4 regions of the Streptosporangium sp. NPDC000396 genome follow, and region 2 is predicted to be linked to each of the others. Evidence: riboswitches for the same ligand, from Rfam matches in the RefSeq annotation. Region 2 holds a riboswitch; each other region holds the start of a gene.

Region 1 (7,264 bases), on a different contig from region 2:
GGCCGAGGCCGGATGGAGCCGTAAGCGCCTGTGGTCCCGGTTCCGGTCGCAGATCGGCCTGCCGCCCAAGCGCGCCGCGAAGCTGGTCCGCTTCGATCATGCCGCCCACCGCCTGGTCGCGGGACAAGACGCAGCCCGAGTCGCGGCCGATGGCGGCTACGCCGACCAGTCCCACCTGCATCGGGACGTCATGGCGTTCACCGGGGCAACCCCCGCGACCGTGGCCGGCGAGCCGTTTCTCGCCGTTGACGACATCGCATGGCCCAGCCGCGGAACACCCGCCAAGCCTCACGTCTCCAGGGATCTCCGCTCGGTCGCCGGCCGGAGGTGAGTCGGAATGATTCGTCTAGTGTCGTGACCGGAAATGACGGCCGGGTTCGGGCGGGGGCGCGACCACATGTGCGGCGGACCGTCGCTCTTGATCGGTAACGAGAAGTGAGAGAGCCTGGCGGCTGATGTTCCATACAGGAACGGAGACGATATGCACTCTCCCTACGGAGGCCACGACCATCGCCCTCCGACACCGCAGGTTCGTCACGTGCCCCCGCCGCCGACGTCAGGCGTCGCCGTCACCAGCCTCATCTTTGGGATCATCGGAATCTTCGGCAGCTGGTGCCTGTTCGGCATCCCGTCCATCGTGGCCATTGTCCTGGGCCATGTGGCCACCAAGAAGACCAAACGCGGCATCAGGTCCGGGCACGGCCTGGCAGTGGCCGGACTCATTCTCGGGTACTTCGCGGTCTTTCCGGCACTCATCGTCTCCGGGCTCGTCATCACGCACCCTCAGGCGCTCGCCGAATGGGTCAACGCCTTTATCGATGGTTCGTCTCGCTGATGAACCCTTGGCGCCGTGAACGGACGCGCCTGTCGATTGGCGGCGTACCCAGTGCCGTGAAGCCGCCCCGGTGAACCTTTCCGGTCACGGCACCAGGCGAGCCGACTGACCGGAACATTCGTACAAGATGCCGGCGCGCACCGGCGGTGACAGTAGGCCCATGATTATTTCCCTGGGGCTCGATGACCCTGCTGTTTCGACGACGCCGTCCTGCGGTTTCCGCACCGGCAGGCTGATGTGAGCAGCGCGGCACGGCGCCGGCGGCGCCTCTTGATCGCCTCGGCTGTCCTCTCCGTCGTCGTCGGGTTGCTTCTCGTGAACGCGGTGGTGGTGTCGCGGCAGAGCGCCGAGGCCAGCGGGAGTCCGACCCTGCCTCTGGACGGCGGGAACATCTACGTGCGCCAGGACGGCCCTCCCGATGCCCCGGCACTTGTACTGATCCACGGGCTCGCCGCGTCGACCCGCTCGTGGGACGCGCTCGTTCCGCTGCTGACCAAGTCCCATCGCGTCATCCGGATCGACCTGCTCGGGCACGGCCGGTCGGCCAAACCGGCCGGCGGTGGCTACGGGATGCCGGAGCAGGGACGCCGGGTCGGCGAGGCAATGGATCGGCTCGGGGTCAAGAACGCCGTAGTGGTCGGCCATTCCACCGGTGGCGCGGTCGCCACCGCTCTCGCCGAGCAACGACCCGACCTGGTGACCGCGCTCGCGATCATCGACACCGCACCCCGCTTGGACGCCGCCATCTCAAGCGGCTTCGTCGGCGGGCTCTTGGACGACCCCGTCATCGGGCAGCTGCTGTGGCGGCTTCGGACCGACAGCCTGATCCGCAACGCCGCGAGCACCGCGTTCAGCCGCCGCGGCTACAAGGTCCCGCAGGCGGTCGTGGACGACGCGCGCGGCATGACCTACCACGCCTTCATCGCGACATCGCAGGACGGCGACGACTATGTGAACCAGCGCGCGCTCCCCGATCGGCTGAGTCCCCTCGGCAAGCCGCTGCTAGTGATCTTCGGTGAGGACGACCAGAGATGGCGATCCTCCTCCGCCGCCGAATACCGCGCCGTTCCGGGCGCGAAGGTCGAGGTGCTGCCCGGTGTTGGGCACTCGCCCATCATGGAGGATCCGCCGCGGACCGCCGCGCTTCTTCTGGCCTTCACCGCGAGTCACACCACCCAGGCGCACTGAACGAGATGATGCGCCCATGGCGGGACCCGGTGCTGCCGGTATGGCGGGACCGGCCTGCAGCGCGAGTGGATCTGGCCGATGTGCTCAAGCCGTACGTGTATGCCCAACAAACTTCGCCGAGGCTATGGAGAGATCGCGATGCCACACACCAGTTCAGACATTTACTGGGAGGAACACGGCCAGGGCCCTCTGACACTTGTCATGTTGCCGGGATTCGGCGCCTCGGCTGACCTCATGACCGGAATCGCGCGACACCTGAGCGGGTTCCGCATCTTGGTCTTCGACTTGCCCGGACATGGTCAATCTGTACGCGCGCCGGCGGTTGGCGGAAAGGACGTCGTCGTAGATCAAGCCAAGCAACTTGACGACGTGCGGCGCATCCCTGGAAGCCGTGCGGTCCTGCTGAGCGAGCTTGGACACCTGTGTGGTCTCGAGATGCCCGACGTCGTCGCGAACGAGATCTCGAACTTCCTGGAGACGGAGATATGCGCCGATCCAGCTGAAAGTCGTTGAGAGGCCAGGACGCCGAGGGAGTGCGCGGTGAGCCCGACGAGTTCTGCTTCGTTTGTGATCAAGCCGCCGCGTGACGAAAAGTCAAAGAACCCTCGATCGGAAACCTCGCGGACGTTGATCGCATCAGGCATGCGATTCAGGCGTGCGATCGCCTGTCCGGTCCCGTTCTCCGAGGCGGCTCAGGGCGGGGCAGAGATATTTCGAGCAAGGTGCCGGATGGGGAGAATCGCCTGGATATCAGGCGTTCGAGCGGTTTCCGGCGGCCGAGGCGGCGATCGTGACGCTCCTGGATGAGGTCACTGACCTGCGAGGATGAGGGCCGATCCGTGCCGCGAGGCGGCGTCAACGCCTGGGGCGGATGGTCGGGAGCTGGCCGAAGTAAACGCCTGGGGAAAACGGTAAAGAATCGGCGAATAAGGCTTTCTTGGCCGATGGAGGTAGATCTTCTGGTGTTTTCGTGGTGTTTGCTTTGCTTTGTCTCATTTGGGTGGGTACTGTCTTAACTGTTATCGGCTGGTGACCTGCCCTTCAACGGAAGGAGCGACCGGCCAACGTCGAGTCCCGAAGGCCGTCAGGCCACGGGAGCCGGGGACCCACTTCCTGGGGTGAATCCGCCGCGAGCGTGCGGCGGTAGGGCAACTCCACCGCCCGAACCCGTCAGCTAACCCGGTAGACGAGATGGAGAGGAGAACCCCTTATGGGGCACTGCGCACTTTTCCTGCCGGTACCTAGTCTGCCCTTGCCGATCAACTAAGACTTCCGCGCCGCCTTCGGTGGCGGCGCTCCCCCTGCGCTCCGCGTAGCGCCCGGTGCTTCCGGCTACGCCACCTCTTCTCAGTGAGCGCATCTCCGCCCGTGCCCTCCGTTGGTGTGTCGCACGCGGCTGCCCTGTTTCCTCACGAAAGAGCTTCTGTTTTCATGCGTTTCCCGCTTGGCCTGCGTAACCGTCTCGTCGCTGCCACCCTCCTCGGCGCCGGCATCGTCACCTCCGCCGGTGTCGCCTCGGCCCTTCCGGCCGCTGCCGAGCCCGGCACCGGCCCCAGCTCCCAGGTCGCCCTCCTGCAGGGCTCGACCAAGGCCTCCTACTTCTGGGACGACTCCTCCGGCCGCGCCGGTGACACCGGCCTGCCCGCGAGCGGCAAGCCCATGCAGAAGGGCATGATCGCCAGCCCGAGCTGGCCGCTGTTCACCGAGGGCTACCTCATCTACAACGGCAAGAAGGCCAAGTTCTTCGTCGGTGACCGCGGCCCTGGCGTCCCCTCCAGCAGCGGCGTCATGATCGACATCGACGCCAAGACCTTCGCCGACCTGACCGGCGGCACGTTCAACTCCGGCACCCTCGGCGTGGACGGCAACGGTGGCATGGGCCACATCAAGGTCGACTACGTGATCACCAAGTGGGGCGACGGCGCGGGCAAGAAGAACTACCCGGTGGCGTTCTCCACCGGTGCGTGGGGCCGCGTGGACCGCAACCCGGCCAAGCCCCCGCAGGTGGTCCTCGCCAAGCCCGAGCAGCCGAAGAAGGCCGAGGAGCCCAAGAAGGCCGAGGAGCCCAAGAAGGCCGAGGTCGTCGCCGAGCCCAAGGGCGGTGCCGCGCCCAAGGCCGCCCCGGCCGAGGCGGCCAAGCCCAAGGCTGTCGAGCCCAAGGCTGTCGAGCCCAAGGCCGACAAGCCCAAGGCCGTCCCGACCAAGGTCGCCGAGAGCCGCCGCACCACGACCCTGGACGCCGCTCCGGTCGCCGCCCCGGCCCCCGCGGTCAGGTCCGCCGTCTCGACGCTGGGCGCGATCAGCCTGGCCGCTCTGGGTGGCGCCGCCTTCCTCTACACCGGCATGACCGGCCGCTTCCGCAGGAAGGCCGCTGACGAGAGCTAAGGCTCTCCCGCCGTCAAATCCCCCACGAGAGCAAGGGTGAACGCCAGCGCAGGGCGTTCGCCCTTGCTCTCATTTCCGCCGGACGACACCCTGTTCGGCGGAACCGGCCAGGACCGGTGTGAGCACGATCTGCCGCGCCGCTTCTGGCCCGAGCTCACCGCCGCCGAGCGTCGGGCTCCGGTACGGCATACGCCTCCCGGGGCGCGGGCCGTACCGGAGGATCAGATCTCGAGCTTCTCCTCGATGCCGCGCAGATTGTGCCGCGCGAGCGCCAGGTTGGCCCGGCCCCGGTCGAGGGCCAGGTAGAGGAAGAGCCCTTTGCCGCTCCGGCCGCTGACCGGGCGGATCACGTGATACTGGGCGCTGAGCGTGATGAGGATGTCTTCGATGCCTTCCTTGATGCCCAGCGAATCCATCGTCCGCATCTTGGCCTTGACGACCTCGGTGTTACCGGCCGCCGCGATCTGGAGATCGAGGTCCTTGGAGCCGCCGAGGGCCCCCAGCGCCATGCCGCTGTTGTAGTCCACGACCGCCGCCCCGACGGCACCGTCGATCGCCATCATCTCCTTGAGGGAGATGTCCATGTTGCCCATGCCTGCCTCCGATCACTGAGTTATCGATATGCGAGATGAGATGGCGGCCAGACTCGCCGCCGTCTTGCGGCCCTCCAGTCGCAGCAGCCCGAGGTTGGTCCCGGGGTTGGCGAGGACTGTGAGGACGATCTTGGGGCCGGCGGCGTAGAAGGCCGCGTAGCCGTTGGTGCCGGAGATCAACGTTTCCTCGAAGGCGCCCTTGCCGGTCATGCTCGTCATCCGGCGGCTGAGGGACAGCATCGCGGAGGAGAGCGCGCCGGTCTGCTCGGCGTCGTCTTTCAGGTCGCTGGCTATCGTCAAGCCGTCCACGCTGCACGCGATGCTTCCGCTCACGTCGGGGATGCGCTCGCGTAGCAGTGCCAGCTCCTGGTGAATCTCGTCGCGCAGTTCCACCGGCATCCTCCTTCTGATCAGCTTCAGCGTCCGCAGCCTCATCGGCATCGGACCAAACCCACCGGATATCCGGGGCGCGAGCCTCGTCCTTCGGGGCGGAGAGGAACCCCTCCGCTGAAATCCCAGGTCTCCGGACCGTGGGAGGACGTCAAGTGAGTGCCTCCAATGCATCTCTGAGCCGGATGAGCAGATCCACGTCGGTGGGATCTCCCGTTGCCTGGGGGATCGACGTAGGTGATCTGAGGGCGCCGGTCGCCGCGGCCGGAGCCTGCCGGGTGCCCGTGCTGCGCCTGGGCAGTGCGGCGGCGGGCTCGGCCTGCGGGGTGCGAAGCAGCCCGGCCGCGGCGAGCTGCCGTACGGCCAGCAGCACCGAGTAGGCGGGGCGGCCGAGTTTGCGCGCCAGATCGGAGGGAGTCGCCGTGGAGTCGGCCCCGACCAGCACCTCCCACTGGAGCGAGGTCAGCATCACCCGCTGGGCGGGGATGCGTCCTACGGGGACGACCGGGAGCGAGTCCAACTCGGCGGATGGCCAGGCCTGATCCAACTGTGCCCTCCTTCGCTTGCACTCCCGGAACATTCCGGCCACGTCGAAGTACCACTGGGGTCCGAGCCAGTGCCGGTCTCCCGGCCGGAATCTCGGCCGGTGCCCGTCTGAGTCGAACAGGAAATACGCGGCGTCGAGCACCGCGCTCAGTACGCAGAACTCCAGCTCACCCCGGGTCAGCACGCCCTGGCCGATCAGCTGTTCGCCGCCCCATCGGTCCTCGGCGGCGGACTGCCTGGCCCGCCGTACGGCGTAGGCGGAGATCCTGTGGCCGGCGGTCAGCAGGTCCTCCACCCGGGGGGCGGCCGAACTCTCGGCGTAGGTCACGCGACCTTCGGTGAGATAGAGCATTCCGGCCTTGCCCAGGCGCAGCGCGCCGGTGGCGCGATCGTCCGCGAGCCCGCTGAGTATGCTCTCCACGGTCGGCATGGCTTCACGTGGTCGTTATCAGGCGGCCGGAAAGCGCCTGCAGGCGATGGCGGGCCAGAGCCAGATTTGAGCGCTCCAGGTCGAGCCGGACATAAATCACCAGAGGGCCGTCGAAAGCCGTTTCCAACGGTCTCATTAAATGATGTCCGTTATCTGTGGTTATGATCATGTCGTTGATTCGGACCGTTCCGCTGGGGGAATTCATGGCGAGTCCGTCCAGCGTCGCCCGCAGGGTTTCGCTCAGCCCCGCGGCTGACTTCTCCGTATCGAGGTGGCGGCTTCCGCCGCCGACCGCCACGGCCATTCCGCTGGTCTGATCGATCAGGATCGCGTCCAGCGCGCCGGGGATCGCCATGACCTCAGCCAGGCAGTCTTCGATTCCGAGCACGGGCTCTCCCTCGCCAACGACTCAAAAAACGTCGCCCGGTCAGCGTAGGGATATCCCTTGGGCCCCATGTGCCGTATTTATCAATGAGGTATGGGGAGATGGAGGATTCAGCAACCAGGTAGAAGGATGTGAATCCTGAGGAGGATCATCCTTATTCCTCGGTTATGATCGCTTTTTCGTCCGGCTTGAAAACAAGAACGTTCTTCACATAAGACTCGACGGCAGCGGGCAGGCCGACGTCGTTTCCGGCCGCCTCGGACATGAACCAGCGGTGGTCGAGCACCTCGTGGAAGAGCTGGGCCGGCTCCAGCTTGTGCCGCAGTTCCTGGGGGACGGTCTCCACCGTCGGCTGGAAGATCTCGGCCAGCCACCGGTGGGCCACGATCGCCTCGTCCTCGTGGCGCAGGCCGTACGACACCCGGAACGAGTCGAGGTCGTTGAGCAGGCGCCTGGCCTGGTTCTCCTCCACGTCCAGGCCGGTGAGCCTGAGCAGCCGGCGCTGGTGGTGA
Region 2 (7,264 bases):
ACCGGTGACCGACGACCGGCCCGCCGGCCTGGTCGACCCCAGGACCCGGCCCAGGATCCAGGCGCACATGAGCCGGGGCGCGAGCGTGCTGCGCAGCCAGGAGTCTCTGGCCGAGGTCGCCAAGGCCCTGCTGGCCGCCCGGTGGACCCCGGTGGCGGTCGAGCCGTGCACCGAGTCGTGGGAGGCCACCAACCTGCTGACGGTCGCGTCGGCGCTGGTGCTGGCCGCCCGCAGCCGCGAGGAGACCCGAGGGTCACACTGGCGTGAGGACTTCTCCCGGCAGAACGATGCCTGGTGGCTGGGCCACCTCGACGTGACCCTGACAGTGGAGGGAATGACCATGACCTACGTGCCGCACGGACGGCGCGCGACCGTGCTGCCGCCCCAGGTGGAGACGGAGCTGACGGAGGCGGGCCTCGACCCGGTCGCGGTGGCGGCGCTCTTCGAGACCACCCTGAACGAGGACGTGCAGGCCCAGGGCGACGTGACCAGCCTCGCCACCATCCCGGCCGGGCAGACCGACACCGCCGACGTGGTGGCCCGCGCGGACGGGGTGGTCTGCGGGCTGGCCCTCGCCGAGGGGGTGTTCTCGTATGTCAGCCAGGGGCGCCTCAAGGCGGAGCGCCTGGTCAAGGACGGTGAGCGCGCCGCGAAGGGCGACGTGCTGATGACCGTCACCGGTCCCACGAGAGACCTGCTGACCGCGGAGCGGACCGCGCTCAACCTGCTCACCCACCTGTCCGGCATCGCGACCCTCACCGGCCGCTGGGTCCAGGCCGTGGCGGGTACGGGCGCCCGGATCAGGGACAGCCGCAAGACGCTGCCCGGACTGCGGGCCCTGGAGAAGTACGCCGTGCGGTGCGGCGGCGGGGTCAACCATCGCATGTCGCTTTCGGACGCCGCGCTGATCAAGGACAATCACGTGGTGGCCGCCGGAGGGGTGGCCGAGGCGTTCCGGGCGGTCCGGGACGCCTACCCTGGCCTGCCGATCGAAGTCGAGGTCGACCGGATCGACCAGATCGAGCCGGTACTCGCCGAGGGAGCCGAGGAGATCTTGTTGGACAATTTCAGCGTGGACCAGCTGGCGCTGGCCGTACGGCTGGTGGACGGCAGGGCACGACTGGAGTCCAGTGGAGGGTTGACCTTGGAATCGGCTCGTGACGTGGCTGAAACAGGCGTTGACTATCTTGCCGTGGGCGCGCTCACCCACTCGGCGCCGGCACTCGACATCGCCTTGGACCTTCGGGGGAATTGATGCTGCTCGCCATTGATGTCGGTAACACCCACACCGTTCTCGGCCTGTTCGAGGGTGAGGAGGTCATCGAGCACTGGCGGATCGCCACCGACGCCCGGCGCACGGCCGACGAGATCGCGGTCGTGCTTCAGGGGCTGCTCGGGCAGTCGCCGCTGCTCAAGGACGCCGACATCAGTGGCATCGCGCTCTGCTCCACGGTGCCGTCGGTGCTCAACGAGATGCGCGAGATGTGCCGCCGCTACTACGGCGACGTCACCGCGGTGATCGTCGAGCCGGGCATCCGCACCGGGGTGCCGGTCAGGATGGACAACCCGAAGGAGGTCGGCAGCGACCGGATCGTCAACGCGCTGGCGGCCATCCAGCTGTACGGCGGGCCGTGCATCATCGTCGACTTCGGCACCGCGACCTCCTTCGACGCGGTCTCCGCCAAGGGGGAATACATCGGCGCGGTGACCGCCCCCGGCATCGAGATCTCGGTGGACGCGCTGGCCGCGGCCGGAGCGCAGCTGCACAAGGTGGAGCTGATCCGGCCTCGCTCGGTGATCGCCAAGAACACGGTCGAGGCGCTCCAGTCGGGCATCATCTACGGTTTCGCCGGCCAGGTGGACGGGATCGTCGAGCGCATGGCGGTCGAGCTGGCCGACGACCCGGACGACGTCACCGTCGTCGCGACCGGCAACGCGGCGCCGCTCGTGGTCGGCGAGGCGCGCTCGATCGACGTGCATGAGCCGTGGCTCACTTTGATCGGTCTCCGTCTGATCTATCACCGCAACACCATGTAGTCGGACATCGGTACCCTTGCCCTTGTGACCGACGACGTGACGAACCCAGCCGAAGATCTGCCTGAGCAGATGCGTGTGCGCCGGGAAAAGCTCGACCGCCTCCGTTCCGAGGGCGTCGATCCTTACCCGGTGAGCTTCCCGCGCACCGCGACCAACGCCGAGATCCGCGAGAAATACGCCGATCTCGCCGCTGACACCGCGACCGGCGACAAAGTGGGCGTCACAGGGCGGGTCATGCTGTCCCGGACCGGGGGCAAGCTCTGCTTCGCCACGATCCGCGACGGGTCCGGTGACCTCCAGGTCATGATCTCTCTGGACAAGGTGGGCGAGGACTCCCTGGCCGCGTGGAAGCGCGACGTGGACCTCGGCGACCACATCGGCATCGAAGGCGAGGTCATCACCTCCCGCCGGGGCGAGCTGTCCATCCTCGCCGACCGCTGGGCGATCACCTCCAAGTGCCTGCGCCCGCTGCCGGAGAAGCACGCCGGGCTGACCGACCCCGAGGCGCGGGTTCGCCAGCGCTACCTGGACCTCATCGTCAACGACGAGGCCCGGAGCATGGCCTACACCCGCAGCGCCGTCGTGCGGGCGATCCGCGACTTCTGGCACGGCGAGGGCTACCTTGAGGTCGAGACGCCGATGCTCCAGCCGATCCACGGCGGCGCGGCGGCCCGGCCGTTCAAGACCCACATCAACGCCTACGACATGGAGCTCTACCTTCGCATCGCGATCGAGCTCTATCTCAAGCGGCTCGTGGTGGGCGGCATCGAGAAGGTCTTCGAGATCAACCGCAACTTCCGCAACGAGGGCGCGGACTCCACCCACAACCCCGAGTTCACGATGCTTGAGGCCTACGGGACGTATCTCGACTACAACGACATGGCCGACCTGACCCAGCGGATGATCCAGAGCGCGGTCGTGGCCGCGCTCGGCCATTCCGTCGTGACCTACGAGGGTCAGGAGGTCGACCTCGGCCTGGCGGAGTGGCCGAGGATCACCCTCTACGGGTCGGTCTCGGAGGCGCTGGGCGAGGAGATCACGACCGAGACGCCGCTGGAGCACGTCCGCAAGCACGCCGACGCCCATGACATCCGCTGGGATCCCAAGTGGGGTCAGGGCAAGCTCGTGCAGGAGATCTTCGAGGCGCTCGTCGAGCACACCCTCATCCAGCCCACGTTCGTCATGGACTATCCGCTGGAGACCTCCCCGCTGACCCGTCAGCACCGGGACAACCCGCTCCTCACCGAAAAGTGGGACCTGATCGGGTTCGGCACCGAGCTGGGCACCGCCTACTCGGAGCTGGTCGACCCGGTCGAGCAGCGCCGCCGCCTCACCGAGCAGTCCCTGCTCGCCGCGGGCGGCGACCCCGAGGCCATGCAGCTCGACGAGGACTTCCTCACCGCCCTGGAATACGCCATGCCCCCCACCGGCGGCATGGGGCTCGGCGTGGACCGCCTCATCATGGCCTTCACCGGAAAGAACATTCGCGAGACCATTCTGTTCCCGCTGGTCAAGCCGACCGGCTGAGCCCGGCGGCCGCTCGGGCGGCGCGGGGAACGAACAGGCCGAAGCCGGGGAGGCGGGCCGTGACGACGCTCACGGCCCGCCTTCCGGCGTGTGAGCGACCCCGGCCATCAACCAGCGCAACGCCTGGGCGAACAGCTCCGGCGGCACCGCGTCCCGGTCGGCGCGCCGCTGTGTCACGAGCCCCTCGAAAAGTCCGATGATCGCGGTCGCCACCGCGACCGGGTCGTGTGCCGCGCAGTGCGGGGCCACCAGGCGCGCGACGGCCGTACGGGGAGACCTCCAGCGGGCGGCCAGGCGATCGAGCAATTCCGGCCGAGTTAGTGCATAGCGCAGAAACTCGATTTCGAGCATGCTCCACATCATGTGACGATCGGCGGCCTCGGCCAGATATGCGCCGAACGTCCTAAAGCCGGCTCCATCCTTCCTCTTCCATTGCACGGTGATTTTCTCCACGTCGTCAAGCTCGTGGGCGGCGTGCTCGTCGAAGAGGGCGAGGAAGAGGTCGTCTTTCCGGTGAAATGCGAGTAGAGGGCGCCGACGGTGTGACCCGCCCTGGAGGCGATCTCGTCGACCGACGCTCCAGCAAAACCTTGTTCTGCGAAGGTCTGGGCCGCCGCGGCCATCAGACGCCTGCGGGTGCGAGCTTTGGCTTGGCCGCGACTTAACCGTAAAGGCGCTGACATATCATGAGTACTTCACGTAGCGACCACTATGTCAATAGCGTGCGCTGCTCGCACGGAGAGTGGAACTTGACGACCTTTGAACAAGGCGTTTACCGTTCCTGACGGACGACATTCATTCCAAGATACTCACGCCTGAGTTCCAGTGCGGGGGGAGCGACTCTAGATGGCGTATCCAGAAGTGGATTCTCGCCGCGGCGACAGCTTCCCGGGCATGGGCGAGATCGGTCTCAGTGACGAAGATCTCGTGCTCCTGGCAGAACTTGCCAAGGGCGTCACCGTGGACCGGGTGGGGCGTCGCCTCGACATCAGCGGCCGGACCGTCCGGCGCAGGCTCCGTGGCATCTGCGACCGCATCGGCGTGGCCACGGCGATCGAAGCCGTGGCCTGGGCCGCCCGCCGCCGGTTGATCTAGGGTCTGAAGCCGTGCCGGTCCGCCTCGGCCCGGCACGGGCCGCCTCAGCCCGCGATCCGCACGCCGCCGGCGAAGGGCCGGTTGTTGATCGAGGCGATGTGGATGACGTCACCCGTCTGGGGTGCGTGAACCATCAGTCCCGCGCCGATGTAGATCCCGACATGGTGCAGGTCGCTGTAGAAGAAGACCAGGTCACCCGGGCGCAGCTCGCTCTTGGAGATGTGGGTGCCCGCGGTCCACTGGTCGCCGGTGTAGTGCGGCAGGCTGATGCCGACCTTCTGGTAGGCCCACATGACCAGGCCGGAGCAGTCGAAGGAGTTGGGCCCCTCGGCGCCCCAGACATAGGGCTTGAGCTGCTGGGTGAGCGCCCAGCGGGCGGCCTCGGCGGCCTTGCCCTCGCCCACGATCGGAACGTTGATCTTCACTCGCCTGCCGCGGGTGGAGTCGGCCCGGACGCGCACCTCTCTGAACAGGTCGCTCTCGACCCTGGCGACCAGCCGCTCGATCTTGGTGCGTCTGGTGCCGATCTCGGTGAGGAGCGTCTTGACCTCGGTGCTCCGGGCCTTGGCACTGGCCTGCGCTCGCTCGGCGGCCTGGATCGCCCGGGTGACCTGGGCGACCTCCTCGCTCTGCTGCTGCCGGAGCGCGTAGGTCGTGGTGGCCTGGTCGAGGAAGGTGTCGGGGTCGGCCGACTGGGTGAAGGCGAGCGCGGAACCCAGGCCGCCCGACATGTAGGCGCTCTGCAGAAGGAGAGAGGCCTTGGCGCGTCGGGACGCCAGCTCGGATTCGCTGACGGCCAGGGTCTTCTTGGCGGTTTCGGCGGTGCGCTGGGCCTGCTTGAGTTTGACCCGCTCGCCGTTGTACTGCTCGGTGAGCGTCTCGATCTCAGTGTGCAGTTTCTCGGCCTGCTTGGCGAGCTGCTGGAGATTGGGCTTGGGGTCGGCGGTGGCCGCGACCAGAGGAGTGCCCATGGCCAGGGAGGTGAACGCCAGCCCGATGAGCGCTATCCGGCCGGAGAGTCCACGCGCCGCGTGTTCTCGATGACGGGCAGGTCTGCCCGTGCGCCTTCTCCCACGGCTGCGCGTGCGCTTCACCAACAGGCTCCTCTCTCGGCCGCCTACCGGGTTAGCTGACGGGTTCGGGCCGGAGGCAGCCCTACCGAGGATGCTTGTGGCATCTCGGATTCACCCCGGGGGACTTGTGGAGGGTGGGTCCCCGGTTCCCCGGGTTCGGGGATTCGGCGGGTCAGCTGTTTCGCGTCGCTGACATCGAGCAGGGACATTAGTGCAATTCAAGGTTCATGCTCAACCAGAACTACAAACTTGGTAGAGCTTCCACAACTGAAAAGTCACGGGAGGATCACGCGATTTCATGATCAACATGCGCATTATGCTGGTTCTATGCGCTTCAGGGGTGCGGATGGGGCGGGTCTTCGCAGGTCTCGGACCGCATGAAAGGTGAGATCCGGCCCATCACCGGCAATTTTTGCTCAGCGTGATGTCCGCGCTACCGAAAGTCATCTGATGACTGTGAGCTGTGAGTTATGGGTGAGCCGTAATTAGAGTGCGCCGAGGACGTACTCTGATCGGTCATGGAGCAGGTTGCGGAGCATTCCCCGACGCCGGCCGTACGCGACACCGGGATCGCGGGCCGCCGAGAGGGGGCCGGGGGCGACGGCGTGGACGCGAAGCGGGAGGCCAGGGCGGATGCGGCCGTGGTCACGGTGCGCCGCGCCCGCACCCCGGACGTGCGTGCCATCCGGCGGCTCGTCGACACCTACGGGGGCGCCGGCCCACGCCTCCTGGAGAAAGCCACGGTCACCCTGTACGAGCACGTCCAGGAGTTCTGGGTGGCCGACCGGGACGGGATCGTCGTGGGCTGCGGGGCGCTCCACGTGCTCTGGGAAGACCTCGCCGAGATCCGCACCGTCGCCGTCGACCCCGCCTGCCACGGTCAGGGAATCGGCCACCGGCTCGTCTCCGCACTCATCCGCACCGCCGGCGAACTCGGCCTGCGCCGGGTCTTCTGCCTCACCTTCGAGGTCGACTTCTTCGCCAGGCACGGATTCCGCCCGATCCAGGGCACGCCCGTCTCGCCGGAGGTCTACGCAGAACTTCTCGCTTCCTACGATGAAGGCGTCGCGGAATTTCTTGATCTTGAGCACGTCAAGCCGAACACCTTGGGAAACACCCGAATGCTGCTTCACCTGACACAAGAGTCCGACTGACTTGACCTTGACTGTGACTGATCAAAAAGATGACTGTTGATACCTATGTCGATACGTTGTGCAGCAGCAAGCATGTGAGTCTCACATATGCCACATGCGCAGTCGAAGTGAGGTGACGCGGTGAGCACCGGACAGCCGCCGTACCAGGATGATCCCGACCGCGATCGCACACCGTCGGGTCAGCCGGAGTACGGACAGCACAACGCGGGTCGAGCCCCTGTCGAGCATGACCCCGACGTGACAATTGTGGGATACCGATCGGAGGCCTCACAGCCGCACACGGGTCCGGGACAGACCCAGCCCGGCTACGGGCAGGGGTACGGGCAGCAGCAGGGGTACGGGCAGCCTCAGGGCTATGGCCAGCAGCAGGGGACCGGT
Region 3 (7,264 bases), on a different contig from region 2:
CGGACCGGGCCAGCAGCAGCGCGAGCATGGCCCCCGCCGGGCCGCCCCCGGCGATCACGCATGTGTTCCGATTCATAATTCATCACCCATTGAAATTCTCTCACAGGGTGGCCGCGAAGAAAACACTCTCCCTGGCAATCCGGTCGTCACCCGGTGTCGAATGGGGAGGTGTGAGGACAGAGCGTGAGCCCTCAGAGGCGCCGGTCCCCGGAGCGGGGACCGGCTTGGAGGATCTCCTGGCTCAGGTGGCGCTGGGACAGGAACAGGCGTTCGACCGGGTCTACGACCTTCTGGCCGGACCGGTCTTCGGTCTCGCCCGGCGGGTCGTGCGCGACCGCGCGCAGGCCGAGGAGGTGGCGCAGGAGGTCCTGGTCGAGGTGTGGCGCACCGCGTCCAGATACGACCGGACGCGCGGCAGCGCCCTTTCATGGGTGATGACCATGGCCCACCGCCGCTCCGTGGACCGGGTCAGGTCCGCGCAGGCCTCGACCGACCGGGAGGAGCGGGTCTCCCGGATGTCCGGGGAGGTCGCCTACGACGAGGTCTCCGAAACGGTCACCGCCCGCCTGGAAGGGGAGCGGGTGCGCCGCTGCCTCGGAGGCCTGACGGACCTGCAACGGCAGGCGGTGACGCTCGCCTACTACGGTGGTTACAGCTACCCGGAGGTGGCCGGGTTGCTCAAGGTGCCGCTCGGCACGATCAAGACCAGGATGCGCGACGGACTCGTGCGACTGCGCGACTGCATGGGGGTGGAGCGATGAACGAGGATCTCCACACCCTGTCCGGCGCCTACGTGCTGCACGCCCTTCCGGAGCGGGAGGTGGCGCTCTTCGAGGACCACATGGCCAGGTGCGAGGCCTGTGCCGTCGAGGTGCGCGGCCTTTCGGAGACCGCGGCCCGCCTCGCCGCGGGAGCCGCCGAGACGCCGCCCGCCTCGCTGCGGGCCCGCGTCATGGAGCGGATCGCTGAGGTGCGCCAGGAACCGCCGCTGGTGGAGCGCTCCGCCGAGCCGCCACCCGGCGACGTGGTACGGCTCAGGCCCCGCTCTCCGTGGCGCGGGCGTGTCGCGACGGGCCTGGTGGCGGTGGCGAGCGCGGCCGCGGTGTTTCTCGGCGTCGTCGCCGTGGACGCCGTGCGGGAGCGTGACGCGCTCCAGCGGGTCGTGGCCGTGATCGCGGCCCCCGACGCCAAGACCGTCAGGCGCCCCGTCTCCTCCGGGGGCACCGGCACCATCGTGATGTCGCGGGCGGAGGGGCGGATGGTGTTCACCGCGCGAGGCCTTCCCGCACTGCCCGGCTCGCGTGTGTACCAGCTGTGGCTGATGGGGTCCGGCGGCGTCCGCCCGGCGGGGCTGCTGGAGCGCACCTCCGGCGGCGTCACGGCCCCTGTCCTGGCCACCCCGCTCGAAGGCGACGACCGGGTCGGCCTGACGGTCGAACCGGAGGGCGGCTCCGAACAGCCCACCACGACGCCCGTCATGGTGGCCAGGATTCCATCCGCCTGACGGGTGACGCGTGCCGTGACCGGTTCGGCGACAGTTGTGCCATGACCGTTTATGAGACCGAGAGACTGATCATCCGTGAGTGGACCCACGACCAGGCCGATCTCGACCGCGTGACCGACCTCTACTCCCGTGAGGAGGTCACCCGCTGGCTGCCGCCCTTCACCTTCGAGGCGGCAGCGGCGGTGGATCGCTGGCGGGCCTTCCACGAGCGGGATCGCCGGTTCGGATCCTGGGCGGTCGAGGTCCGCGACACGGCGGTCGCGGCCGGGACCGTGCTGTTCCGGCCGATCCCGGGGGGAGAGGGGGAGGTGGAGGCGGGCTGGCACTTCCACCCCGACTCCTGGGGGAACGGCTATGCCACCGAGGCCGCCAGGGGCGCGGTCGAGCGAGGCTTCGCCTCCGGGCTGGAGGAGGTCTACGCCCTGGTCATGCCGGGCAACGAGGCGTCCATGGCCGTCTGCCGCCGACTCGGCATGACCCCGCGCGGGCGGACCCGGCGCTTCTTCGACATGGAGTCCGAGATGTTCCACCTGCCCCGAGACCGGTGATCTCTTCGCGGCGGCGCGGCGGCACTCGCGTCATTCCTTGAGAGCCGCCTCGCGGGCCGCCATGACCTCGTTCACGTTCTCCTCGGCCCAGTCGGTGATGGCCTGGATCGGGGTCCGCAGCGTCCGCCCGAGCGGAGTCAGCTCGTACTCCACGCGCGGCGGCACTTCGGCGAAGACGCGCCTGGTCAGCAGGCCGTCACCGGCCATCGCGCGCAGGGTCTGCGTGAGGACCTTGGGGGTGACGCCATTGATCATGTTGCGCAGCGTGGTGAACCGCTGGGGGCCGTCCAGCAAGGCCAGGACGACCAGCACCGACCACTTGTCGCCGATGCGGTCGAGGACCAGCCGGGTCGGGCAGTTCGGGTCGAACGCATTTCCGCGCTTCATAGTTTCCAAAGGGTATCAAGAGAACTTTGAAGTAACCAGTATCCAATGGATACCTTCACTTCCGCGACCATCGTAGGAAGAAAGTGGAGGTATGTCATGAGAATTCTGCTCATCGGAGCCGGCGGCATGATCGGGAGCCGGATCGCGGCCGAGGCCCGGGCGCGGGGACATGAGGTCACCGGGGTGACCCGCAGCGGCGCCGAGGGGACCGAGAGGGCGGACGCGAGCGACGCCCCGGCCGTGGCCGCGCTCGCCGCCGGCCACGACGCCGTGGTCCTCGCGATCGCGCCGCCGCGTGACGGCTCGGAGGCGTCGGGCCCGCTGCTCGCGGCCGGGCACGGCGTGCTCGAGGGGCTGCGCGCGTCGGGGGTAGGCCGCCTGGTGGTCGTCGGGGGAGCGGGCAGCCTGGAGGTGGCGCCGGGGACTCGGCTCGTCGACACCCCCGGATTCCCCGACCTCTACAAGGCCGAGGCGCTGGCCCAGGCCGAGTTGCTGGACCTGATCCGCACGCGGGCCGGCGATCTCGACTGGACCTATGTCTCGCCCCCGGCGGAGATCGCGCCGGGGGAGCGCACGGGGGCCTACCGGCGGGGCGGTGACCAGCTGCTCACCGACGCCGACGGCAGGAGCTTCATCAGCGCCGAGGACTACGCCGTGGCCCTGGTGGACGAGCTCGAGACGGGCCGGGGCACCGGCCGCCGCATCACCGTCGCCCACTCCGGCCTCCCCGCGGGCGAGGAGCCGGCTGAGGAGTCCTGACGGAATCTCTCCGGCGGCAGGGGCTCCGGCCGCTTCCGCATCCGTCGCGTCCGTCCGGCGCGGGTCAGACGGGGGAGATCGTCCAGGAGGTCTCGACCTTGTCGCCGGGCTGGAGCACGATCAGATCGGTGCCCGAGTTGAAGGCGTCCGGCGGGCAGGTCATCGGCTCGACGGCCAGCCCCGCGTGGTCGAGCCCGGTGCCGGTGCACACCTGCACCCAGGGCAGCCTCGCGGCGTCCCAGCGGAGCTCGACCCCGCCGGCCGGGCCGCTCACCCGCACCCGGACCAGCCCGTCGGGGTCCGGGAGGAGGCCAGTGAAGGCGTGGTCCACGGCGGTGGCGCCGACCGGGCGTGAGGTCCTGAAGTCGTACGGCGTGCCGGAGACGTCCTCCAGCGAGCGCGGCAGCAGCAGGTCGTCCACCAGCAGCACCGTGGTCGCGGGCACGCGCAGTTCGTATTCCTCGACGCTGTCGCCCGCCAGCAGCCACGGGTGCGGGCCACAGCCGTAGGGGGCGGGGCGGTCGCCGAGGTTCTCCGCGGTCAGTGTGGTGGCCAGCCCGTCGGGAGTCAGGGAGTAGGTCACCTGCAGGGCGACGGTGAACGGGTAGCCGGGGGAGGGGGTGATCGTGTGCGCCAGCCGTACGAAACCGTGCTCGTCCTCCACGGCCAGCCACTCCACCGCCCGCCAATCGGCTTCGGCGACCAGCCCGTGCAGGGCGTGGCCCCTGTTCTCCTCGTTCACGGGAAGCCGGTAGGTCTCGCCGCCGAAGGCGTAGGAGGCGCCGGCGACCCGGTTGGGCCAGGGAGCGAGCAGGGTGCCGCTGTAGCAGGGGATCGGCCCGTCCTCCGGCCAGCTGGTCACCAGGTCGCGTTCACCGTGCCGGAGCACGCGCAGGGCCGCGGCTCGCTCGGTGATCTCGGCGTACATGGCGCCGCTGCGGAGGGTGAACTGCCGGGACACGGGGGTCCTTTCGCCGGGGATGGAAAGTATGTGCGACCCGCTCAAGTTACACGTGTCCGATCGGGCGGAGTCACGCTTGATCGGATGGGTGTCCAATGTCACCGCGGGGCGCTCCAGGCGCCCGCGCACGGCCGCCGCCGGGGTGGGTGAAGGGTGAACAAAAGCGGCGAGCGGTCCCTGCGAAGGGGGATCGCAGGAACCGCTCGCTCAAGGAGCCTTTTGAGTTCTCACCCCGAGGGGAGGGGCGTGCACCCTACCGGCGCGTTTGGGTCAGCCGCTGTAGACCGGGTAGCCGTAGCCGACGACCTGGGAGGTGGGCCGAACGCGCTGCTCGACCTTGCCGTTGCCGGTGTTGCCCTCGATCGTGGTGATCGTGCCGTCGCCGTTGTCCTTCTTCACGAAGCCGACGTGGTCGATCCCGTCGATGCTCTTGCCGCCGTTCCAGTCGAAGTAGACGACGGCGCCGGGCTTGGGAGTGGTGCCCCAGTGCCCGTTGTTCTTGAACCACTGGGCGTGGGTGACGGTGTAGGCGTCCCAGCCCATGGTGGGACGGATGCCGGCGTGGTCGCCGACCCAGGAGACGAACATCGCGCACCAGGGAGCGTTGGCGTAAGCCCGCACGCTGCCGCCGTCACGGGCGACGGTCTCCTGGGCCCGCTGGGAGGACATGTACCAGGCGTGGAACTTGGTGCCGCCGCCCTGAGCGTTCTCCGAGACACCGATCTGCTTGGAGGCCAGGTCCAGGACCTGCGCGGCCGTGACCTTGGGCAGCCGCTGGGCCTGGTTGTTGGCGACCTCCGCCGGCGGGGCGCCGACGGGGCTGTGTCCGGGCGTGTCCGCCAGGGCGGGGGCCGCGATGAGGCCACCGGTGACGGCGATGGACGCACCCACGAGGACGCGGGCCAGACGGTTCATCTTGGGGGTGAGGCGGTGCTCGGTCATGCGGGGATTCGACTCCTTGCTTCGCTTCCATACCGCCTACCGGGTTAGCTGACGGGTTCGGGCTGGGAAGTGCCCTACGGCGCGTGAAAGCGCTGATTCACCCCAGAAACGTGGTTCCCCGGTTCCGCGAGACTCGCGGATTCGGCGGCCGGGCTCATCAGGCGGATTGGTCCGTTCCTGACAAGTTCGGTCGGGCAATGTACTGGCAATGCGCAGGCCTTGGCAGACCTAGGCGTTCGCCACGAATGAGTAGAAGCTACGTGAACCGGACAAACGATTACAAGTCCGACACATTGCCTTGACTTGGGAAAACGCCCCAATCGAGGGGGAAAGGTTGGAAGTTCCGGAGCTGTCGCGAGAATGTGCCCGCGATCGATTCGGCGCCGGAAACCCCTGTGAATCAGGCGTTTTCGAGCGACGGCATCGGCGAGGAGCCGCCATGGCGCGGCTTTGCGCTTCTCTGACCCGGCCGTCACCGTAGATCTTTTAGCTTGCGACCGTTTTAACCTGCGAAGATGCCCGTGCGCGTCATGATCCCGTCTTGGGATTCGCCGTGAACCAGGCGGCGCCCGGCGGGGACGGCACCCGGCGGGCCCGCCCTTGACGAAGAGGTCCCAGGGGGCCTGCCGGTAAAGGGCGGACCATGTGAGGGCAGGGACTCGGCGGCCGTCCGGCCGGGCTCGGCCCTCCCGGCCGGGGCACAAGTTGGTGTATTCGGGTGTTCACCCATAGTTCCCGGGCGTGTAAGACATCCGGGTTACCGTGGGACAGTCGTGAACGGGTCATCGCCCGGCGTGGAGCACGGTCGAGACCACGCGCGGGAGCAGGGTTCGGCCGTTGCCTGGGTGGAGTCCCCGCTGCAGATGCTCTGCGCCGTGGAGGCCCACCACGCCGGGCTGCTCGAAGCGCACACCCGGGTGGTGCCCCGGGCCGGGCTGCGTCCGCTGGCCGTCACCCGCCGTGAGATCTCCCGGCTCGGCCTTCCCGGCGGCCTGGAGCTGCCCGAGCCCGAGCCCGAGATGCCCAGGCCCCGTCGGGGCACGACCTGGGCGGTCGGTGACGCCTTCTCCGGCAAGGTGCAGGTCGGCTGGCTCACCGCGCTGCCGGGCCGCATCGTGATCGTCGACGACGGCCTGGCCACCATCAGGCTCCTGGAACTGCTCACCGGCCGGATCTGGACGCCGCTGCTGAGGGCCCGGGCCACCGCCGGTCCGCTCGGGACCAAACTCAGGAGCGTGCTGGGGACGGCCGCCGGCCTGCGGCTGCGCGCCGCCGCCCGATCGGGGCGGCTGTCCGTCTTCACGGCGCTGCCCGTGCCCGCCGAGCTGGCGCGGGCCGTACGGGACAGGGGCGTCGAGCTGGTCACCCACGACTTCGCCTGGTTGCGGTCGCAGCCCCTGCGCAGGCCGCGCCCCGAGGAGCGGACCGTCGTCCTCGGCACCTCGCTGGTCCGCAACGGCCTGATCCACCGTGACCGCTACTTCACCTGGCTGGCCGGGCTCGGCTCGGCCGAACCGGTGGCCTACTTCCCGCACCGCCGGGAGGACCCCCACGATCTCGCCCGGGTCAGGGAACAACCCGGGATCACCGTTTATGACGGTGGCATCCCCGCCGAGATGACCCTGCGCGGGCTGGCCGCGGAGCAGCGGGTGCTGAGCCTGCCGTCCACCGCGGTCACATCTCTGCGGGTGCTGCTCTCGGCCCGCGGCGTCACCGTGGAGACGGTCGACGTTCCCGACGAGTGGTGGACCGCCCAGGCGGCCCCCTCGCTCCGTTCCCACCTGTCGATGTTCGCCCATCACGACGCTGGAGTCACAGGGTCATGACCCCCCGGATGAAACGGATCGATCCGAGGGGACCCCACGCTGGAGGTGCTTGTTGAAGATCCTGGCTGTGGCCGACTCGGATTCCTACCTGAAATGGGCCGCCTACCTGCTCGGGGACCTTCCTTCGAGCTGTACGGCGGAGCTGACGGTGATCCGTACCCCGATCACGCCCTCCCCGGCCCAGATCCACGCGGCCGTCGCGGGCGCGGCCACCGATCCACCCGTGCTGTCGGCCCGGGCGCTGCGCCGGGCCGCCGAGCGGCTCAGACCCGACGTGGTGCTGGTCGCCTGCACCGGGCCCGTGGTGGACGTGCTGGTCAGCGAGGTGCTCGCCGGC
Region 4 (7,264 bases), on a different contig from region 2:
CCGCCTGGCGCGTGACCACCATCGCCGCCGTCCTCGCGAGCCTCATGAGCATCCTGGTCGTGACCAGGCACACCCGCGCCGAGGAGGAGACCGGCCGCGCCGAGCTGATCGGCGCCGGGGCGGTCGGCCGCCACGCGCTCCCGGTGGCGGCCGTGGCCGTGGTGGGCGGGGCGAACCTCGGCATCGCCCTGCTCGTCACGCTCAGCCTGGCCGGGCAGGGACTTCCCGCCTCCGGCGCGCTCGCCTTCGGCCTCGCGGTCGCCGGGACGGGCTGGGTGTTCACCGGGGTCGCGGCGCTGGCCGCGCAGCTGACCGAGAACGCCCGCACGGCCAACGCCGTCGCCTCGGCCGCGCTCGGCCTGTCCTTCCTGCTGCGGGCGGCGGGCGACTCGACCGACAACGCCGCGCTGTCCTGGATGTCTCCCCTGGGCTGGGCCCAGCGGGTGCGGGCCTTCGCCGGCGAACGCTGGTGGCTGCTCGGCCTGTTCGCCCTGGCCGGGCTGGGTCTGGTGATCGCCGCCGACCTGATGGCCAGGCGCCGCGACGTGGGCGCGGGGCTGCTGCCGCCCCGGCGCGGTCCCGCGACCGCCGCCCGGCACCTGGGCAGCCCGCTGGCGCTGGCCTGGCGGCTGCACCGCGGCACGCTGCTCGGCTGGACCGTCGGCTTCGCCGTCGTGGGAACGGTGTTCGGCTCGCTGGCGGCGAGCGTGGGCGACCTCGTGGGCGACAATCCGCAGCTCGCCGACCTGATGGCCAGGCTCGGCGGCGAAGGTGCGATCGTCGACGCCTTCCTGTCCACCGAGATGGGCCTGCTCGGCCTGGTCGCCGGCGGCTACGCCGTACAGGCGACGCTGCGCCTGCGCGCCGAGGAGACCGCACTCCGCGCCGAACCGATTCTGGCGACGGCGGTTCTCCGCCGTCGATGGCTGGCCGGCCACCTGGTGTGGGCGCTGGGCGGCGCCACGGTGATCCTCACGGCGGCGGGCCTGGCCGCCGGTCTCGCCCACGGGCTGCGCGTCGGCGACCCCACCCAGGTCGTGCGTGTTCTCGGCTCGGCCATGGTCCAGGCGCCGGCGGTGTGGGTGCTGGCCGGCATCACGACGCTGCTGTTCGGGCTGCTGCCCAGGCTGACCGCCCTCGCGTGGGCGGCCCTGGTGGCGTTCGTCCTGCTCGGCCAGCTCGGCGAACTACTCCGGATCGACGAGCGCATCCGCGACCTCTCGCCTTTCGCCCACCTGCCGCGGGTCCCCGGCGGGGAGGTGACCGCGGCGCCCCTCCTCTGGCTGGCCGGCGTCACCGTGGCGCTGGTCCTGGCCGGGATCGCCGGATTCCAGCGACGTGACCTGGCCGGCGGCTGACGAACGTCCGGCCGCGGACGTGCCCGCTTCCCTGGCGGGAGTTCCGACGACGAGACAGGCGTGTGCCCGCTTCGGGCCCCGGCCGTGCTCCCACGGGTGTTTCCACCGGTCAGGACACCATGGACGGCACGGCGGTCCATGTGTCGCAGGCGGTGGGAGAGACCGCGTGGTAACCGCGATTGAACCAGCGGACCCGGTTGGCGCCGGTGCCGTGGGTGCGGTACTCGCCGTCGTCACCGCTGGCGCGAAGCATGTCGGACAGCGCCTCCCAGTCCTGCCCGGTGCGTGGCAGGGAGCGTTGCACGCTGCCCAGGAACACGCCCGACAGGCAGTCCGCCTGAAGCTCGTAGCGGCGGCCGAACTCGGCCTGGCGGGCCCGATCGGAGCGGGCACGAGCCTCGTAGTCGTCTCTGACGCCGGTGAGGCTCTGCAGGTGGTGGCCGTATTCGTGGGCCGCCACCTTGAGGGGGTACAGGTCGGTCCGGTCCTCGATCCAGTTGCCCGTGAGCGGGAACACCAAGGTGGCCTGCTCCGTGCAGTAGAAGGCCGCGGCGTTGGCGGGCCAGCGGACTCCGCACACGCGCTGCGCGGGCTCCTCGTAGAAGCGGACCGCGGGTGCGCGGAACCTCAGCCCGGCGCGAGCGAAGTGGGCGGACCATGATTTGTTCAGACATTTCATGGCCGCCGTCAGATATTCACGCGTCCGAGGCATGCCTCCGTCGATGATCGGCGGCTCCGGGCACGACGTGACCGCCAGCTTCCCCGTCTTCAGCAGCGGGCTCTTGGGCGAGGCGGACGGGGCGGATGGGGCAGGCGAGGCGAACGGGGCGGATGGGGCAGGCGAGGCGGACGGGGCGGCCCATGCGGCTCCCGATGACAGGACCGTCAGGCACACGGTCGCCAGGGTCGCCATAAGGGCCCGTCGCGGGAGGGCAGCCGAGCGTCGGAGAAGCGGGGAGCCGGCACCGGGCGGGAGGAAGCGCACGATCAGACAGCTTAGGACTCCTGGCGCGTCCAGCCGAGGCGACGCCGCACAGCGCGTGAGAACCGCCCTCCGTACCCATCGCCGGCGAAGGGCGGACGGCATGGCCGGGCAGTTCATAATCACTTGTCTCCGCACTTTCCGGTCAAAACGTCAAGCTTTCTTCGGCCCTGTCAAAACCTGTAGGTCACCCCGTATGGCCAGGTCGTCTCCGGGCACATACGCGCTACGTCTGGCACGGCTTCCGGTTCTCCGTACACAGGCCGGGTGCACGCGCGGGAGCCCGGGGCCTGCCCCGGCAAGGCGTGACGGGATTCGAGGATCCGGAAAGGGAACGACGCCCATGTTCATCAACCGACCCGTCACGCACGGGCTCGCGCTGGCCGTCACGGCGGGAGCCGGCGCGCTCGTGTTGCTCACCGCCTGCGGAAACGGCGACGGCGCCATGGCCGGGCTCGTCGACACGCCCAGCAGCTCGGCCACCTCCCCGAGCCGGCAGGCGGACACGTCCTTCAGCGACATCGACGTCATGTTCGCGCGGATGATGATCGAGCACCACAAGCAGGCCGTGGAGATGGCCGAGCTGGCCGAGACGCGCGCCAGGAGTCCGGAGGTCAAGGATCTGGCAGCCAGGATCAAGGCCGCCCAGGAGCCGGAGATCGCCACCATGACGGGCTGGCTGTCGGAGTGGGGTGAGCCCTCGGCGTCCTCCGGAGGAGAGGGGCACGGCATGTCCCCGGGAATGAAGGGCCACGGCGTGCCCGGGATGATGAGCGATGAGGACATGGAGGAGCTTGAGGCGGCCACGGGCGCGGAGTTCGACCGCATGTTCCTGCGGATGATGATCGCCCACCATGGGGGGGCGATCGAGATGTCGAAGATGGAGCAGGCGCAGGGAGCCACTTCTCGGGCGAAGGAACTCGCCGGGACCATCGAGAACGCCCAGCAGGCGGAGATCCAGGAGATGCAGAAGCTCCTCGACCGGCTCTAGATCGCGTGATGGCCGAGTTCGAGGGCGAAGCCGTGGGCCGATGAGGAGGTAGATCTTTTGTCCTTTATGTGGTGATTTATTTACCTTTGCGAGATTTTACTACTACATTCCACCGTAATGACCGGCGACCTGCCTTCACCCGGAAGGCAGCCGGTCTGCCGCTGAATCCCACGCGTGACGGAGACGGCTCCGTCACGGGAACCGGGGACCCATATGCGAGACCGAAGACTCTCCCGTCTCGCCCGGGGTGAATCCGCCGCGCACGCGGCGGTAGGGCAACTCCTGGCCCGAACCCGTCAGCTAACCCGGTAAGCGGTCAAGGAGAGGAGAGACGGGTGGAGCACCCCACTCGCCCCATCGGACGCCGCGCTTGCGGCAGTACCCCATCGGATGGCGGGCCGTGAGAGACCTCCGGTCCGGGACAGCCTGACCGGACCCACGACGTGATCCCCCACCGCGCCGGCCACGGACCCGAGCCGTCGGCCGTCCCCTCGCGCGGTCGCTCCGTCCGATAGCTCCGTCCGATAGAGGAAGACCCCCATCCCCGTGCGTTCCATCCCCGAGGGGCTGCTTGAGGCTGCCCGAAAAGCTCTCGGCTATCGCGAGAAGAACAACGGCTCCACCAAGTTCGGCCGCTGGTACTACACCAACGTCGACACCAGCACGCCGTCCTTCAAAACCGCACCGTGGTGCGACATGTTCGTCACCTGGGCCGCCCACCAGGCAGGCATTCAGGACTACGTCGGAGAGTTCGCCTACACCGTCGACCACGCGAAGTGGTTCCGGAGGCATGACGCCTGGAGCGACAAGCCCGAGCCGGGTGCCCTGGTGTTCTACGACTGGTCGGGCTCCAAGAACATCAATGGCATCGACCACGTCGGCATCGTGGAAAGAGTCAACGGCAGAAAGATCAAAACCATTGAGGCCAACGTCGACGGCGTATGGCTCAAGCGAAAGGTGCGGGATCAGAGCAAGGTCGTGGGCTACGGCCTTCCCCGCAAGGTCTGGAAGGCGAAGGACGGGCAACGCAAGGTCTGGGAGGTGAAGAACGCACCTCAGGAGATCCGGGAGATGGAGAACGACCTTCAGGAGATCCAGGACACGGATAACACACCTCAGGAGACCTGGGAGGTGGAAAACGCACCCCAGGAGGCCCAGGAGGCGAGGGACGGGGATCAGGCCGTCGCCGGCCTCCCGAAGCCGAACGATCCGGCGAAACCGCAGGCCATGGCGGCGGGATCCGACGCCGCGCCGACCGTGCGGGCTTTCGCGAGCACGAGCGGCGCGCTCAGTGGATCCGACTTCGGCGATCTGCCTGTCATGCAGGAGACCACGGTTTCCGCGGTGGCTGTGACGGCATTGCTCTGCGTCGTTTTTCTCGTCAGGTGGACCAGAGGCAGGACGTCGTCCGCCGGTCCGGCCACGGGACGGCACCGCCAGGCCGCGTTCGGCCTGCCGGCCTGATGACGCCGGTCCTTCTCGGACCGCGACGGCCGTCCATGGTGGAGTCGCGCCCCCAGCGGGCGCGAATCTCCATGGTCAGGCAAAAAGACCCCTCCGCTCGTTTCGATCCGTGGGCGTGGGGAGGTAACCGGTAAGGACAGCGGCCGGTGGTGAGGGAACCCTCGGTGAATACCAGTGATCACAATGTGGACGAGGACGGGTTTGACGCCCTCCTCTCGCGGTGTCGAGCGGATGCCGACCTGCGAACCGCGACGATGAAGAGCCGGCCATGACATCACAGTGGCAACACCCGCCGATGTTCCGCGTCTCATCACACCAGTGCGACGGAGTGACCGTCATCTCCGTCAGCGGCGAACTCGACCTGATCACCGCGCCGACGCTGCGCAAGCACCTGCGCGCGGCGGCTCTGCCTCCCGCCACGCCGGTGCTGATCGTGGACATGTCGGAGGTCTCCTTCTGCGACTCGGTCGGGATGAGCGAGCTGGTTCTGGCGTTGCACCGCAGCCAGACCGACGGGGTACGGCTGATGCTCAGCGGCGTTCACGGGAACCTGGAACGGCTGCTGTATCGCACCGGACTGCACAACGCCTTCGAACAGCACACCAGCCGCGATGAGGCCCTGCGCCAGGCGGGCACCGAAGCCGGCCGGTGATCCCACCGGAACCGGCGAGTTCCGCCGTGTGGCGCCGTGCTCAGGAGGCCGGGGTTCTTCCCTTCGACGCGGCCCGGTGGCGCAGGCTGTCCTGGGCGGCGACGTATTTGAGCATGAGGCGGGCGAGTTCCAGACGGTCCTGCTCGGACCAGTCCGCGGTGATGTGCTCGTAGGTCGCGCGCTGGTGGCGGCGGAAGCGCGCCATCAGGTCGGTGCCGCCTGGGCTGAGGTGGAGGACCGTACGGCGCCCGTCCTCCTGGGAGGCGGCGCGGACCAGGTAGCCGGCGGAGATGCAGTCGCTGACCATGCGGCTGGCCACCGAGGGGTCCACGCCGAGGTGCTCGGCGATCGCGCCGACGGTCATCTCGCGCCCACCGTCCTGCTCGGCCTCCAAGACGATGTTCAGCACCAGGGTCCGGCTCAGGTCCTTGGCGGAGATGGGGCTCTCCACCTCCAGCAGGGAGGAACGGCGTAGCTTCCCGAACGCCGGCCCGACCGCGTTCAGCAGCTCATCGGCTGTTTTCGGCTCCTTCGTCGTCATGCGCACATGCTACATCCACCACATCACACATACATGTGTTGACATGAAAACGTGTGCATGTAAGCATGCATATGTCCTCACCGACGAAAGGAACTGAACGTGACCATCCTCATCACCGGCGCCCGCGGCAAGGTCGGCCAGGCGATCATCAAGCGCCTGCACACCGCCGGCCACAGCGTCCGCGCCGCCAGCAACAACCCCGCCGAGCTGACCGTCCCGGACGGCGTCGAGGTCGCCGAGCTGGGCCTGTCCCGGCCCGAAACCTTCGAAGCCGCACTACGGGACGTCCGCCAGGTGTTCCTCTATCCCGAGCCGAGCGGCATCCATGACCTGATCAAGGCCGCCGAGGCCGCCGGCGTCGAGCACGTCGTCCTGCTGTCGTCGTCCTCGGTCCTGGCCCCCGGCGCCGAGAGCGACCCGCTCGCCGGCCACAGCCTCCAGGTCGAGCGCGCGCTGGCCGGCTCCGAGCTCACCCGCACGTTCCTGCGCCCGGACGCCTTCGCCAGCAACGCGCTCGGCTGGGCCTACTTCATCGGGCAGGGAATGCCCATTCAGCTCGCCTACCCCGACGCCCACATCGCGCCCATCCACACCGACGACATCGCCGACATCGCCGTCGAGGCCCTCACCGGCGACTCACTGACCGGCCGCGAGATCACCCTCACCGGAGCGCGGTCGCTCACCTTCCGCGAGCAGCTCGTCATCCTGTCCGACGTCCTCGGCCGCGACATCCCCGTCGAGCAGATCACCCGCACCGAAGCCGAACAGCAGATGAGCCAGTACATGCCGGCTCCGATGGTCGGCTCGCTGCTCGACCTGTGGGCGGCCGCTTCCGCCGGCCCCGCCGTCATCGCCGACACCACCGAGACCCTCCTCGGCACGCCCGCCCGCGACTTCGAGCAGTGGGCCCGCGAGAACGCCGCGGCCTTCACCCAGCATTGATCCGGACGGGCCGCACAGCCCGTCCCTTTCCCCCTAGGCATCTCCATGACCACCGTTTCGCCCCCGGCCGGACCGCAGACCACCGGCCGCCGCCGGTGGGCCGTCCTCGCCGTCGTCCTCTTCGCCTCGATCCTCGACCTGCTGGACGCGACGATCACCAACATCGCAGCCCCGACCATCGCCGCCGACCTGCACGGCGGGGACGCCCTCGTCCAGTGGCTCGGCGCCGGCTACGCCCTGGCCATGGGCGTCCTGCTGGTGGTCGGCGGACGGCTCGGCGACAAGTACGGCCGCCGCCGCCTGTTCCTGACCGGGATCACCGGATTCACACTCA

Evidence for each region. A riboswitch is a leader RNA that binds a small molecule or an ion and turns the genes downstream of it on or off. The one in region 2 is predicted to bind cyclic di-AMP.
Region 1: linked by a shared signal. The riboswitch ahead of ACFY2X_RS23220 (hypothetical protein) and the one ahead of ACFY2X_RS20620 (NlpC/P60 family protein) in region 2 are both predicted to bind cyclic di-AMP.
Region 3: linked by a shared signal. The riboswitch ahead of ACFY2X_RS08445 (CHAP domain-containing protein) and the one ahead of ACFY2X_RS20620 (NlpC/P60 family protein) in region 2 are both predicted to bind cyclic di-AMP.
Region 4: linked by a shared signal. The riboswitch ahead of ACFY2X_RS04630 (CHAP domain-containing protein) and the one ahead of ACFY2X_RS20620 (NlpC/P60 family protein) in region 2 are both predicted to bind cyclic di-AMP.

Annotation. Positions count from the first base shown of each region.
Region 1 is NZ_JBIAZA010000014.1:78,587-85,850, forward strand. It holds gene ACFY2X_RS23200 (helix-turn-helix domain-containing protein) at 1-331, shown strand, start outside; gene ACFY2X_RS23205 (DUF4190 domain-containing protein) at 539-835, shown strand; gene ACFY2X_RS23210 (alpha/beta fold hydrolase) at 1,106-2,023, shown strand; gene ACFY2X_RS23215 (alpha/beta fold hydrolase) at 2,162-2,536, shown strand; cyclic di-AMP (ydaO/yuaA leader) riboswitch at 3,079-3,227, shown strand; gene ACFY2X_RS23220 (hypothetical protein) at 3,455-4,408, shown strand; gene ACFY2X_RS23225 (hypothetical protein) at 4,630-5,001, opposite strand; gene ACFY2X_RS23230 (roadblock/LC7 domain-containing protein) at 5,014-5,394, opposite strand; gene ACFY2X_RS23235 (hypothetical protein) at 5,543-6,358, opposite strand; gene ACFY2X_RS23240 (roadblock/LC7 domain-containing protein) at 6,372-6,755, opposite strand; gene ACFY2X_RS23245 (DUF4032 domain-containing protein) at 6,907-7,264, opposite strand, start outside.
Region 2 is NZ_JBIAZA010000012.1:82,983-90,246, reverse strand. It holds gene ACFY2X_RS20650 (L-aspartate oxidase) at 1-1,255, shown strand, start outside; gene ACFY2X_RS20645 (type III pantothenate kinase) at 1,255-2,037, shown strand; gene lysX (bifunctional lysylphosphatidylglycerol synthetase/lysine--tRNA ligase LysX) at 2,062-3,564, shown strand; gene ACFY2X_RS20635 (hypothetical protein) at 3,634-4,017, opposite strand; gene ACFY2X_RS20630 (TetR family transcriptional regulator) at 3,924-4,187, opposite strand; gene ACFY2X_RS20625 (LuxR C-terminal-related transcriptional regulator) at 4,459-4,659, shown strand; gene ACFY2X_RS20620 (NlpC/P60 family protein) at 4,704-5,753, opposite strand; cyclic di-AMP (ydaO/yuaA leader) riboswitch at 5,759-5,912, opposite strand; gene ACFY2X_RS20615 (amino-acid N-acetyltransferase) at 6,251-6,886, shown strand; partial or broken gene ACFY2X_RS20610 (hypothetical protein) at 7,007-7,264, shown strand, end outside.
Region 3 is NZ_JBIAZA010000004.1:269,240-276,503, forward strand. It holds gene ACFY2X_RS08410 (FAD-dependent oxidoreductase) at 1-76, opposite strand, end outside; gene sigK (ECF RNA polymerase sigma factor SigK) at 225-761, shown strand; gene ACFY2X_RS08420 (anti-sigma factor domain-containing protein) at 758-1,504, shown strand; gene ACFY2X_RS08425 (GNAT family N-acetyltransferase) at 1,546-2,052, shown strand; gene ACFY2X_RS08430 (winged helix-turn-helix transcriptional regulator) at 2,083-2,439, opposite strand; gene ACFY2X_RS08435 (NAD(P)-dependent oxidoreductase) at 2,536-3,198, shown strand; gene ACFY2X_RS08440 (aldose 1-epimerase family protein) at 3,263-4,159, opposite strand; gene ACFY2X_RS08445 (CHAP domain-containing protein) at 4,430-5,101, opposite strand; cyclic di-AMP (ydaO/yuaA leader) riboswitch at 5,120-5,258, opposite strand; gene ACFY2X_RS08450 (hypothetical protein) at 5,875-6,927, shown strand; gene ACFY2X_RS08455 (DUF6716 putative glycosyltransferase) at 6,980-7,264, shown strand, end outside.
Region 4 is NZ_JBIAZA010000002.1:457,209-464,472, reverse strand. It holds gene ACFY2X_RS04645 (ABC transporter permease) at 1-1,358, shown strand, start outside; gene ACFY2X_RS04640 (neutral zinc metallopeptidase) at 1,468-2,070, opposite strand; gene ACFY2X_RS04635 (DUF305 domain-containing protein) at 2,684-3,331, shown strand; cyclic di-AMP (ydaO/yuaA leader) riboswitch at 3,481-3,662, shown strand; gene ACFY2X_RS04630 (CHAP domain-containing protein) at 3,878-4,795, shown strand; gene ACFY2X_RS04625 (STAS domain-containing protein) at 5,064-5,447, shown strand; gene ACFY2X_RS04620 (MarR family winged helix-turn-helix transcriptional regulator) at 5,488-5,988, opposite strand; gene ACFY2X_RS04615 (NAD(P)H-binding protein) at 6,088-6,930, shown strand; gene ACFY2X_RS04610 (MFS transporter) at 6,976-7,264, shown strand, end outside.